DNA from 3 places in the Pseudarthrobacter scleromae genome. Region 3 is predicted to be linked to each of the others. Evidence: riboswitches for the same ligand, from Rfam matches in the RefSeq annotation. Region 3 holds a riboswitch; each other region holds the start of a gene.
What was found. Region 3 has a riboswitch for S-adenosylmethionine ahead of IEX33_RS17410 (bifunctional o-acetylhomoserine/o-acetylserine sulfhydrylase). Riboswitches for the same ligand answer to the same signal wherever they lie in the genome.

Region 1 (3,266 bases), on a different contig from region 3:
CCACCACCGTTCCAAAATCGTCCTTCGCCCTGGGCCCGTACACCATGCCAACCACCAGGCCGGAGAACAGAACGAACAGCTCGGCACCCGAAACGAAGCCCACCGCTTCCTGGGTCAGGAGCTGGAACAGCGACACCATGCCCAGGTGGTTCACCACCACGAACACGATGGCCAGGCCACGGAGCAGGTCCACGCGTGAGTCCCTGCCGGACGGATCGCTGTAGCCCCACGCCGTGACCGCACTCAACCTGGCGGGGAGCTGCCACAGCGCCACCAGGAGGATGATGAGCGCGGCCCCAACGGTCCAGGCGGCAGCCCCCGAAAGCGTGTTGGACCTGACGAACCCGGGACCCGAGCTGACATCGGTAACGGGCCCCGTCTGCACAGGCGCCTCCTCAAGCCGGGTGTGGGCAGCGTCCGCAATACCGGCGTTTCCGGTGAGCCGCCAGTCGATGCTGGCCACCCCCGTGTCCCGTGTGCTGGTGCGTTCGTCCCAGAGCACTGCCCCGGTCAGTGCGAAGTCGGGTGATGCGGCAACGCCCAGGACCTGGTCCCACCAGCCGTTCTTGATCTCCGCTTCCGCGGCGCCTCCGGAGGACGGGCTGTAGAAGGCTGACGTCTGCAGCATGAAGGGCTTGTCCCGCCCCGCGGCATATGTCCCGTAGAAGTTCTCCCCGCCGGAGGCCGTCAGCATCTCCTGCAGCTCACCGGCTCGGGGCACGGTATTGACGGCGGAGCCCCCTGCGGTGTCATCGTGGTAGGCCGTCAGGCCCACCCAGTCCACGGCGTCGTCTCCCGGATAGTAGGGTTCGTAGGCTTTGTCGGAGCCATTCCAGGTGCCGTCGCCATTGGTATCCAACAGGGTAAAGCCTTCGCTGCCGGGCCCGGGCGCATTCCGGTTCCGGTCAAAGGGGTAGTCCTTGCCCAGGTACGGTTCCCACACCATGGCATGGCTGCCACTGGCGCCGGCATCCCGAAACGCGGCCGTCACCGCCCGGAATGCCTGCCGGTAGTCGCCCGGCTGCTGGCCCCATTCCACCCAGCTGGCATTCATGTCCGGAGCAAAGCGGATGAGCAGCTGGCCCTTGAAATTCCCCTGCATCCGGCGCACTTCCCCGGCAAAGGCTGCGGCAGCGTCAGCGGTGACCTGGTCCAGCGGGACAGCAGGCCTCACCGTCAGCATCGCATGGGCGCCCTGCCCGGCGGACTGCTCCAGGAACTCCCGGATATCGTCCTCCTCCGAGGCACGGAACGGGAAGGCGATGTCGTGTCCGAAGATTGCGGGGGATGCCCCGAGCCTTTCGGAGAAGCCGCCGGCGGTGTCCTCTCCCCATTCGAGGACTGCGCCCAGCAGCGGTTTGCCTTCCTCCGGGAAGTTTCGGGCGGCCTGCGCTGAGCCGGCGGGTACCACCACCGCCAGGACGGCCATCATCACGGCGGCGAGGAGCGAAGCCACTTTGTGGAGGTGCCGCAGCCGGCGGCTCCGGGCGGGACGTGTGGGCGCGGCGGCGGATGGCGTGCTGATGAAGACCCCCCAGGGACTGATTTCTCCAGTAACGGGGCGGCGGCCCCTGCAGAAACTTTATCGGCCTGACGCCGGCGGCAGGCACCTGGCGCCCGCGCACCCAAGGTGGTGTCGCCGTCGTACGTTCAAGAGCGGTGACGGACGTTTCTTTTGCGCCGCGGCCCGCCCTGCATCCTTCAGTTACGCAACATGACGACGACGGCGGTGCGGCGCCGGGCGGCAAGTGTTACGTTTTTGGGGAGTAATGAGTACCGGCGCCAAGCCCTGACTGGCCGGTCGGCAACCCTCCTTCCACGGCGGGGTGCCTCAGGTGAATACTCGGCATATCGACCATTCGAGCTGCAAGCGTGAGAGAAGGAGATCCGTCGTGTCTGACGCACCTGCCCCTGAAGAAAAGCTGTCCTACCGCCTCATCAGCGGCCCGGACAACCGTGAATTCTGCGAGCGGATCTCGGCCGCCCTGGCAGAGGGCTATGTGCTGCATGGCAGCCCGGCAGCGACCTTCAACGGCAGCAGCGTCATCGTGGCCCAGGCGGTGGTCCTTCCGGAGGCGATCGCTTCCGCGGATGCCGCAGTGGCGGACGCCGTGGACAGCCTTGAGTCCACGGGCGACGACCTTGAGTTCGACGGCGAGGGCCACGCATGAGCTACGCAGGGGACCTGACGCCGCAGGAGGCCTGGGACAAGCTGGAACAGGGTGCCATCCTGGTGGATGTACGCACCGAGGGCGAGTGGGCCCACATTGGTATTCCCGACACCAAGGCAACTGAGAACGATCCGTTGTTCATCCAGTGGACCTTCCCCGGCGGCATCCCCAACCCTGACTTCATCAACGACCTCAACCAGCAGGCGCCCGAAGACCGTTCAACCGAACTGGTGTTCCTGTGCCGCTCCGGCCAGCGGTCCATCGCGGCAGCCAGAGCGGCCACCCAGGCCGGCTTCACCTCCTACAACGTGCTGGAGGGCTTTGAAGGCGACCCGGACCGCTTCGGCGAACGCACCGTCAACGGCTGGAAGAACCGCGGCCTGCCAACCAACCTGGGAAAGATCTAAGTGACCTTCAACGAAGACGCCGCCGGCTGGAGCCCCGATACCCAGGCCGTGCGCGGCGGGCTGGACCGCACCAACTTCCAGGAAACCAGCGAAGCCATCTTCCTGAACTCGGGCTTTGTCTACGAATCCGCGGCTGCCGCCGAGCGTGCCTTCACGGGCGAGGACGAGCGCTTTGTCTACTCCCGTTACGGCAACCCCTCCGTGGCCACGTTCCAGGAGCGTCTCCGCCTGCTGGAAGGAACCGAGGCGTGCTTTGCGACGGCGTCCGGGATGTCCGCCGTGTTCACCGCCCTGGGTGCCCTGCTGGCAGCCGGCGACCGCGTGGTTGCCGCCCGCTCGCTGTTCGGATCCTGCTTTGTGATCCTCAACGAGATCCTGCCGCGGTGGGGCGTGGAAACCGTCTTCGTGGACGGGCCTGACCTGGAGCAGTGGCGCGAGGCCCTGTCCAAGCCCACCACCGCCGTCTTCTTTGAATCGCCGTCCAACCCGATGCAGGAGATCGTGGACATCGCCGCGGTCAGCGAACTGGCGCACGCGGCCGGGGCGACCGTCGTCGTCGACAATGTCTTTGCCACTCCCCTGCTGCAACGCTGCGGGCAGCTTGGCGCGGACGTCATTGTGTACTCCGGCACCAAGCACATCGACGGCCAGGGCAGGGTGCTCGGCGGCGCCATCCTGGGCACCAAGG
Region 2 (3,266 bases), on a different contig from region 3:
CGCCAGCATCGAGCCGATCCTGCTGGTCACCAAAGCGGACGTCAAGGATCCGGCGGAACTGCTGTCCAACTACACGCATCTGGACTTTCCCGTAATCATCAGCCGGACGGCCGATTCAGCGGCCTCGGGCATTGACGCCCGTTCCGACGACGGCCTGTCCGCCCGGCTGGACAGCTCGGCCGTCGCCGAGATGCGGGGCTACCTGGACGGCAAGGTCACCGTGATGCTGGGACACTCAGGCGTTGGAAAGTCAACGATGGTCAATGCGCTGACCGGGGCGGAACGGGCCACCGGCGGAGTGAACGCCGTGACGGGCCGCGGCCGGCACACGTCGTCGTCGGCCCTTGCGCTGAAGCTGGCGGATGCGCCGTCCGGAAGCTGGATCATCGACACCCCCGGCATCCGCTCGTTTGGCCTGGCGCACGTGGACCCGGACCGCATCCTCCGCTCGTTCCCGGACCTCTCCCCCGGCATCGACGACTGCGAGCGAGGGTGCAAGCACACTGCCACCGCGGTGAACTGCGGACTGGACGCATGGGTGGGCGCGGGACACGCCGGCCCCACCGGAGCAGCAAGGCTTGGCTCCCTTCGGCGCCTCCTCGGCACGGACCCGCGGATGGAAGCCCAGGAGGCAAAGGAACTGGGCAGCGTCACCTGACGGGCCCGCTTCCCGGCAGAACGGCGCGCAGACGGTAGTTTGGAACCATGATCCAACCCGCTTCGAGCTACAACGATGACCTGCGCCTGGCCCACGTCCTGGCCGATTCCGTGGATGACCAGACCATGAGCCGCTTCAAGGCCCAGGACCTCCACATTGAGACCAAGCCGGACCTGACGCCCGTCACCGATGCGGACAAGGCAGCTGAGGAAGCCATCCGCGGCCAGCTCTCCCGGTCCCGTCCACGCGATGCCGTACTCGGCGAGGAGTTCGGCAGCACGGGCCACGGGTCGCGGCGGTGGATTATCGACCCCATTGACGGCACCAAGAACTTCGTCCGAGGCGTCCCTGTCTGGGCCACCCTGATCGCGTTGGTGGATGAAGGCGAGCCGGTGGTGGGCGTGGTCAGCGCTCCCGCCCTGGGCAAGCGCTGGTGGGCTGCCAAGGGCATGGGAGCCTACATGGGGCGTTCCCTTGCCGCGGCCACCCGCCTCCGGGTGTCCAATGTCTCCAGCCTGTCCGATGCTTCCCTTTCCTATTCGAGCCTTGGCGGCTGGAAGGAACGCGGAAACCTTAATGAATTCCTGGGCCTTACCGAGGACGTATGGCGGACCCGGGCGTTTGGTGACTTCTGGTCCTACTGCATGGTGGCCGAAGGTTCGGTGGACATCGCCTGCGAGCCTGAACTGAACCTCTACGACATGGCCGCACTGGTGCCCATCGTGGTGGAGGCTGGTGGCCGCTTCACCTCGCTGGAGGGCGAGGACGGTCCGTTCGGCGGGAACGCCCTGGCCACCAATTCCATCCTGCACTCCGAGGTGCTGCGCCGGCTGAACCCGAACCTGGACGACCTCCTCTAGTCCCGGCAGCACGAATAATCAACGGCGGGCGCCCCCGACAGGAGGCGTCCGCCGTCGTGTTCTTCGGTTCAGGCGCCCCTTTTCAAACGTTCGTAACAAAGCCCTTAACATTTCCGCGGGCTTTTAACCTTCGCTGCCCATGTTCTACGCTCTTAACCAGGTCACGAGTGCCAGCGCAAAACCCCGGTTTGCTGGCCGGCAACCCTCCATTCGCGGTGGGGTGCCCCGGGTGACGACCAGGCCGGTCCGGAAGGGATGCGGCAAGCGCGGATTCCTGCATGGAGTCCTGTTGTGAAGTGAGGTCTCTGTGACAACTGCCACCGTCTCCCCCGAAGCCGTCTCCCCCCAAGCCGCTGTCCAGCACCAGGCAGCTGCCCTGCCGGGTTCGCCTTCGCTCTTTGACCAGCACCGCACCGCCGCCGGCCGTCCGCTAGCAGCAGTCAGCGGCGCCGAAATCCAGGCCCCGCTGATCCACGGCGGCCACGTCCGGTACGCCAACCTGGACTATGGCGCATCGGCCCCCGCCCTCTCGGTGGTGTCGGCCTACCTCAACGAGATCCTGCCCTTCTACGCCAGCGTCCACCGCGGTGCCGGCTACGCCTCCCAGATCAGCACCTCGGTCTATGAGAACGCCCGCGCCATCGTCCGCGACTTCGTGGGCGGCCGCCCGGACGATTCGGTGATCTTTACCCGGAACACCACTGACTCCCTCAACCTGCTGGCGGGCTGCCTGCCCGTCACCGACGGACGGCCCGACGGCGACGTCCTGTACCTCGACATTGAGCACCACGCCAACCTCCTGCCGTGGCAGGGTGTCCCCCACCGCAGCATCGTGGCAGCGGACACCATCGCGGAAACCATTGACGCCGTCCGTGCGGAACTGCGGCAGGGCGGCGTCAGCCTGCTCGCCGTGACCGGAGCTTCCAACGTCACGGGCGAAATCCTTCCCATCCGTGCCCTTGCCGCGCTGGCGCACGAGCACGGGGCACGGATCGCAGTGGATGCGGCCCAGCTGGCCCCACACCGGCGGATCGACATCACCGCGGACGACGTCGACTACATCGCCTTCTCGGGCCACAAGCTCTACGCACCTTTTGGTGCCGGCGTGCTGGTGGGCCGCCCGGACTGGCTCGATGCCGGAACACCGCACCTTGCCGGCGGCGGCGCCGTCAGGGAAGCCAGGCTCGACGGCGTCAGCTGGGCAACCGGCCCGGCCCGCCACGAGGGCGGATCACCGAACGTGCTGGGTGCGGCAACCCTGGCCCGCGCCACGCAGGTCATCGCGGAACTGGACCAGGACCGCTGGCATGCCCACGAATCAGCCATCCGCTCCTTCCTGGTGGAAGGCCTGCAGGAGATCGACGGTGTCACCGTCCACCAGATCTTCAAGGACACGAACCCGGACACCGACACCATCGGCGTGGTCAACTTCTCCGTGGAAGGCTACGACGCCGGCCTGGTGGCCGCCTACCTCTCGGCAGAACATGGAGTGGGCCTGCGCGACGGCCGCTTCTGCGCGCACCCGCTGCTGAAGCGGCTGGGCCTTCCTTCCGGTTCACTTCGGGCCAGCTTCGGCGTCGGCTCAAGGCTGGAGGATGCCGAGCGGCTGCTGGCAGGCATCCGGGACCTGCGGACCAAGGGCCTTGGCTGGGACTATGTGGTGGACGCTGGCCGCTGGGTTCCCGCCAATGACAACCGCACGTACCCCCACTGGGCACCCAACACCCCGGGAACGGCCGGCGCCGCGC
Region 3 (3,266 bases):
TGCTGGCGTGGCCGATGGAGATCACCCCGCAGCGCTGCACCCGCTCCGGGAAGGAGATGGCCCACTCAAGTGCGCGGGCTCCGCCCATGGAACCGCCCAGCACCGCAAACCAGCTCCGGATCCCCAGCTGGTCAGCCAGCCGGGCCTCCGCCACAGTGCTGTCCCGCAGCGTGACCAGGGGAAACCGGGATCCCCAGGGGGCCCCGTCCGGTGCCGGCGACGACGGCCCGGTGGACCCGTAGCAGCCGCCCACAATGTTGATGGACACTACAAAGAACCGGTCCGTGTCCACGGGCGCACCCGGCCCGGCCAGCTGCTCCCACCAGCCCGGTTCGTCGGTATCGCCGCGGGTCACGTGGGTGCTGCCGGTCAGGGCGTGTTCGATCAGGACGGCATTGCTGGCGTCCGCGTTAAGTGTGCCCCAGGTTTCGTAGGCCAGGGTGACCTCGGGCAGGTAGCCGCCAGCCTCAAGGTCCAGTCCCCCAATGGAGGCATAGCGGACGATTCCGTGTTCGGGGACGGTGGTACGGGTGACGGTAACCGTCATGGCAAGACCTCTTCTACGCGCTTGCCCGCCGTCGAATGACCGGCAGGCCAGGTCTTCACCCGGGGCACCCCACCGCGGAAGGAGGGTTGCCGGCCAGCAAGCCGGGGCTGTCACTGGCACTCATGACCTGGTTCGAGTGTACGAAACAGCCCCCGCCTGCCGCCAAGAGTGTGACTGGTTATGACTTCCCCGGCTTGCCGCCGTGCTGGTTTTCTTTGGGCGCCTGGCTAGGCTCCGGTGGCGTCCTTCGCTGCCCGGAAGCCCGCTTCCAGGTCCGCCAGGATGTCATCGATGTGTTCAATTCCCACCGACAGCCGGACCAGGCCGGGGGTTACGCCGGCAACAGCCTGCTGTTCCGGGGAAAGCTGGCTGTGGGTGGTAGACGCCGGGTGGATGACAAGGGAGCGGACGTCACCGATGTTTGCCACATGGGAGTGCAGCTCCAGCGCGTCCACGAAGCGCTTGCCGGCCTCGGCTCCGCCGGCCAGGTTGAAGGACACAATCGCGCCCGTGCCCTTGGGGCCATACTTGCGGCCCCGTTCGTACCACGGGCTGGAGGGCAGCCCCGCATAGGCGACGGATTCGACGTCGTCCCTTCCTTCCAGCCAACGCGCCACCTCCGTGGCGTTGGCAACGTGCCGTTCCACGCGCAGGCTCAACGTTTCCAGGCCCTGTGCGATCAGGAATGCGTTGAACGGGGAGACGGCGGAGCCCAGGTCCCGGAGCAGCTGGACGCGGGCCTTGAGGATGTAGGACAGGTTGGCGCCCAGGGCACCGTCCTTGCCGAGGTCCCTGGCGTACACCAGCCCGTTGTAGGTGGGGTCCGGGGTGTTGAAGCCCGGGAACTTTGCCGGGTCCTTGCCGAAGTCGAAGTTGCCTGAGTCCACGATCACGCCGGCAATCGCGGAGCCGTGGCCGCCCAGGTACTTGGTTGCCGAATGGACAACGATGTCCGCTCCCCATTCCAGGGGGCGGATCAGGTACGGGGTGGACAGGGTGTTGTCCACGACCAGGGGCACACCGGCATCGTGTGCCACCTGGGAGATGCCTTCGATGTCCAGGACGTCCTGACGGGGGTTGGAAACCACCTCGCCGAAGAACAGCTTGGTGTTGGGCTGCACTGCAGTGCGCCACTGCTCCAGGTTGTCCGGGTCCGCCACGAAAGTCACCGAAATGCCGAACTTCTTCAGGGTGTGGGCAAAGAGGTTATATGTTCCGCCGTAAAGGCTGGGGCTGGCAACAATATGGTCTCCAGCCTCCGCAATGTTCAGGATGGCGAAGGTCTCGGCGGCCTGGCCCGAACTCAGCAGCAGTGCCCCCAGCCCGCCTTCAAGGCTGGCGATCCGCTGTTCCACGGCCTCCTGGGTGGGGTTGCCGATGCGGGTATAGATGGGTGCCAGTTCAGCAAGGGCGAACCTGTTGGCGGCGCTCTCGGCGCTGGGAAAAACGAAGGACGTGGTCTGGTAGATAGGGAGTGCCCGGGCGCCCGTGGCACTGTCCGGCTCCTGTCCTGCGTGGATCTGGCGGGTTTCGAATGACCATCCGTTGGACAATTAAGGCTCCTTTGACTGGGCCCGGCATGCACGAAGCACCGCGGGCCGCGCTTGCCATCCGGCCATTTACCGGACAGCCAGGTCCTCACCCGGGGCACCCCACCGCGGAAGGAGGGTTGCCGGCCAGCAAGCCGGGGCTTAGCGCTGGCACTCATAACCTGAGCCCAGTGTAGGAACACCTGCGCAAAGCGGCACAGCATTGTGACGAACATGGTCCCGCGCATGACCCTTGCGGAAGTCCGCGCAATCACTTCCCGCAGGGAAAATCCCAGTAAGGCTAACCTTAGCTGAGAGCCCGATCACAAAGTGCCAAGATGTTGCCATGCGCATGGATCACGTCTCTTACGCCTGTGAACACGATGGCCTGGCTGCCACCACCGAACGTATTTCCTCTGCCCTCGGCGTTGAGGCAGTAAAGGGTGGAGTGCACCCGCGGTTTGGAACCCGGAATATGATCATCCCGCTCGCGGGGCACAAGTACCTTGAGGTCGTTGAGGTCCTTGACCACCCGGCTTCTGACAAGGCCCCCTTCGGCCAGGCAGTGCGGGCACGCTCGGCCGCAGGTGGCGGATGGATGGGCTGGTGCGTCGAAGTGGACGACCTCGCCCCCTTCGAGGAACGCCTGGGACGTTCGGCAGTCAACGGCAACCGCAAATTCCCTGACGGCCGCGAACTCGTGTGGAAGCAAATCGGCATCCTCGGCTTGATCGCCGACCCCCAGGTCCCGTACATGCTCAAGTGGGAGGGCGACCCGTCCCTCCACCCGTCCAACGCCTACGAGAGCAACGTCAAAATGAGCTGCCTCACCATTGCCGGATCGGCAGCCCGGGTGACCGAGTGGCTGGGTGAACCAGTGGAGAAGCCGCTGGAAGACGTAGCCGTGGAGTGGGTGGCACCGCACGGAACCCCCGGGATCCTTTCGGTGACATTCGAGACCGCCAACGGGGCAGTCACCATCTGACGCTCCCCCCGCCTGCCCGGGCGTCCACGTCCGGGCACCAACGTGGGCAGGAAATGCATTCTGCCTGCCAAAGCTTCGGCCGCCATCAGCAGGTGACAACGGCGTCACCCGCCGATGGCGGCCGAATTCGTCTCCTAGCTGCATTCCAGTGCGCGGGAGTTCATGCCGCCTCCATGAACGCCACATTGTCAGACCCCCTTGCCAT

Region 1: it holds a riboswitch for S-adenosylmethionine, as region 3 does, so the genes downstream of both, IEX33_RS13620 (DUF1737 domain-containing protein) here and IEX33_RS17410 (bifunctional o-acetylhomoserine/o-acetylserine sulfhydrylase) in region 3, are expected to answer to the same signal.
Region 2: it holds a riboswitch for S-adenosylmethionine, as region 3 does, so the genes downstream of both, IEX33_RS03975 (aminotransferase class V-fold PLP-dependent enzyme) here and IEX33_RS17410 (bifunctional o-acetylhomoserine/o-acetylserine sulfhydrylase) in region 3, are expected to answer to the same signal.

Annotation. Positions count from the first base shown of each region.
Region 1 covers NZ_BMKV01000005.1:69,334-72,599, reverse strand. The annotation lists gene opgC (OpgC domain-containing protein) at 1-1,432, opposite strand, end outside; SAM riboswitch class IV at 1,766-1,879, shown strand; gene IEX33_RS13620 (DUF1737 domain-containing protein) at 1,893-2,171, shown strand; gene IEX33_RS13615 (rhodanese-like domain-containing protein) at 2,168-2,578, shown strand; gene IEX33_RS13610 (O-succinylhomoserine sulfhydrylase) at 2,579-3,266, shown strand, end outside.
Region 2 covers NZ_BMKV01000001.1:847,104-850,369, reverse strand. The annotation lists gene rsgA (ribosome small subunit-dependent GTPase A) at 1-658, shown strand, start outside; gene hisN (histidinol-phosphatase) at 706-1,518, shown strand; SAM riboswitch class IV at 1,678-1,791, shown strand; gene IEX33_RS03975 (aminotransferase class V-fold PLP-dependent enzyme) at 1,895-3,266, shown strand, end outside.
Region 3 covers NZ_BMKV01000007.1:157,736-161,001, forward strand. The annotation lists gene metX (homoserine O-acetyltransferase MetX) at 1-547, opposite strand, end outside; SAM riboswitch class IV at 560-675, opposite strand; gene IEX33_RS17410 (bifunctional o-acetylhomoserine/o-acetylserine sulfhydrylase) at 775-2,100, opposite strand; SAM riboswitch class IV at 2,143-2,259, opposite strand; gene IEX33_RS17415 (VOC family protein) at 2,423-3,061, shown strand.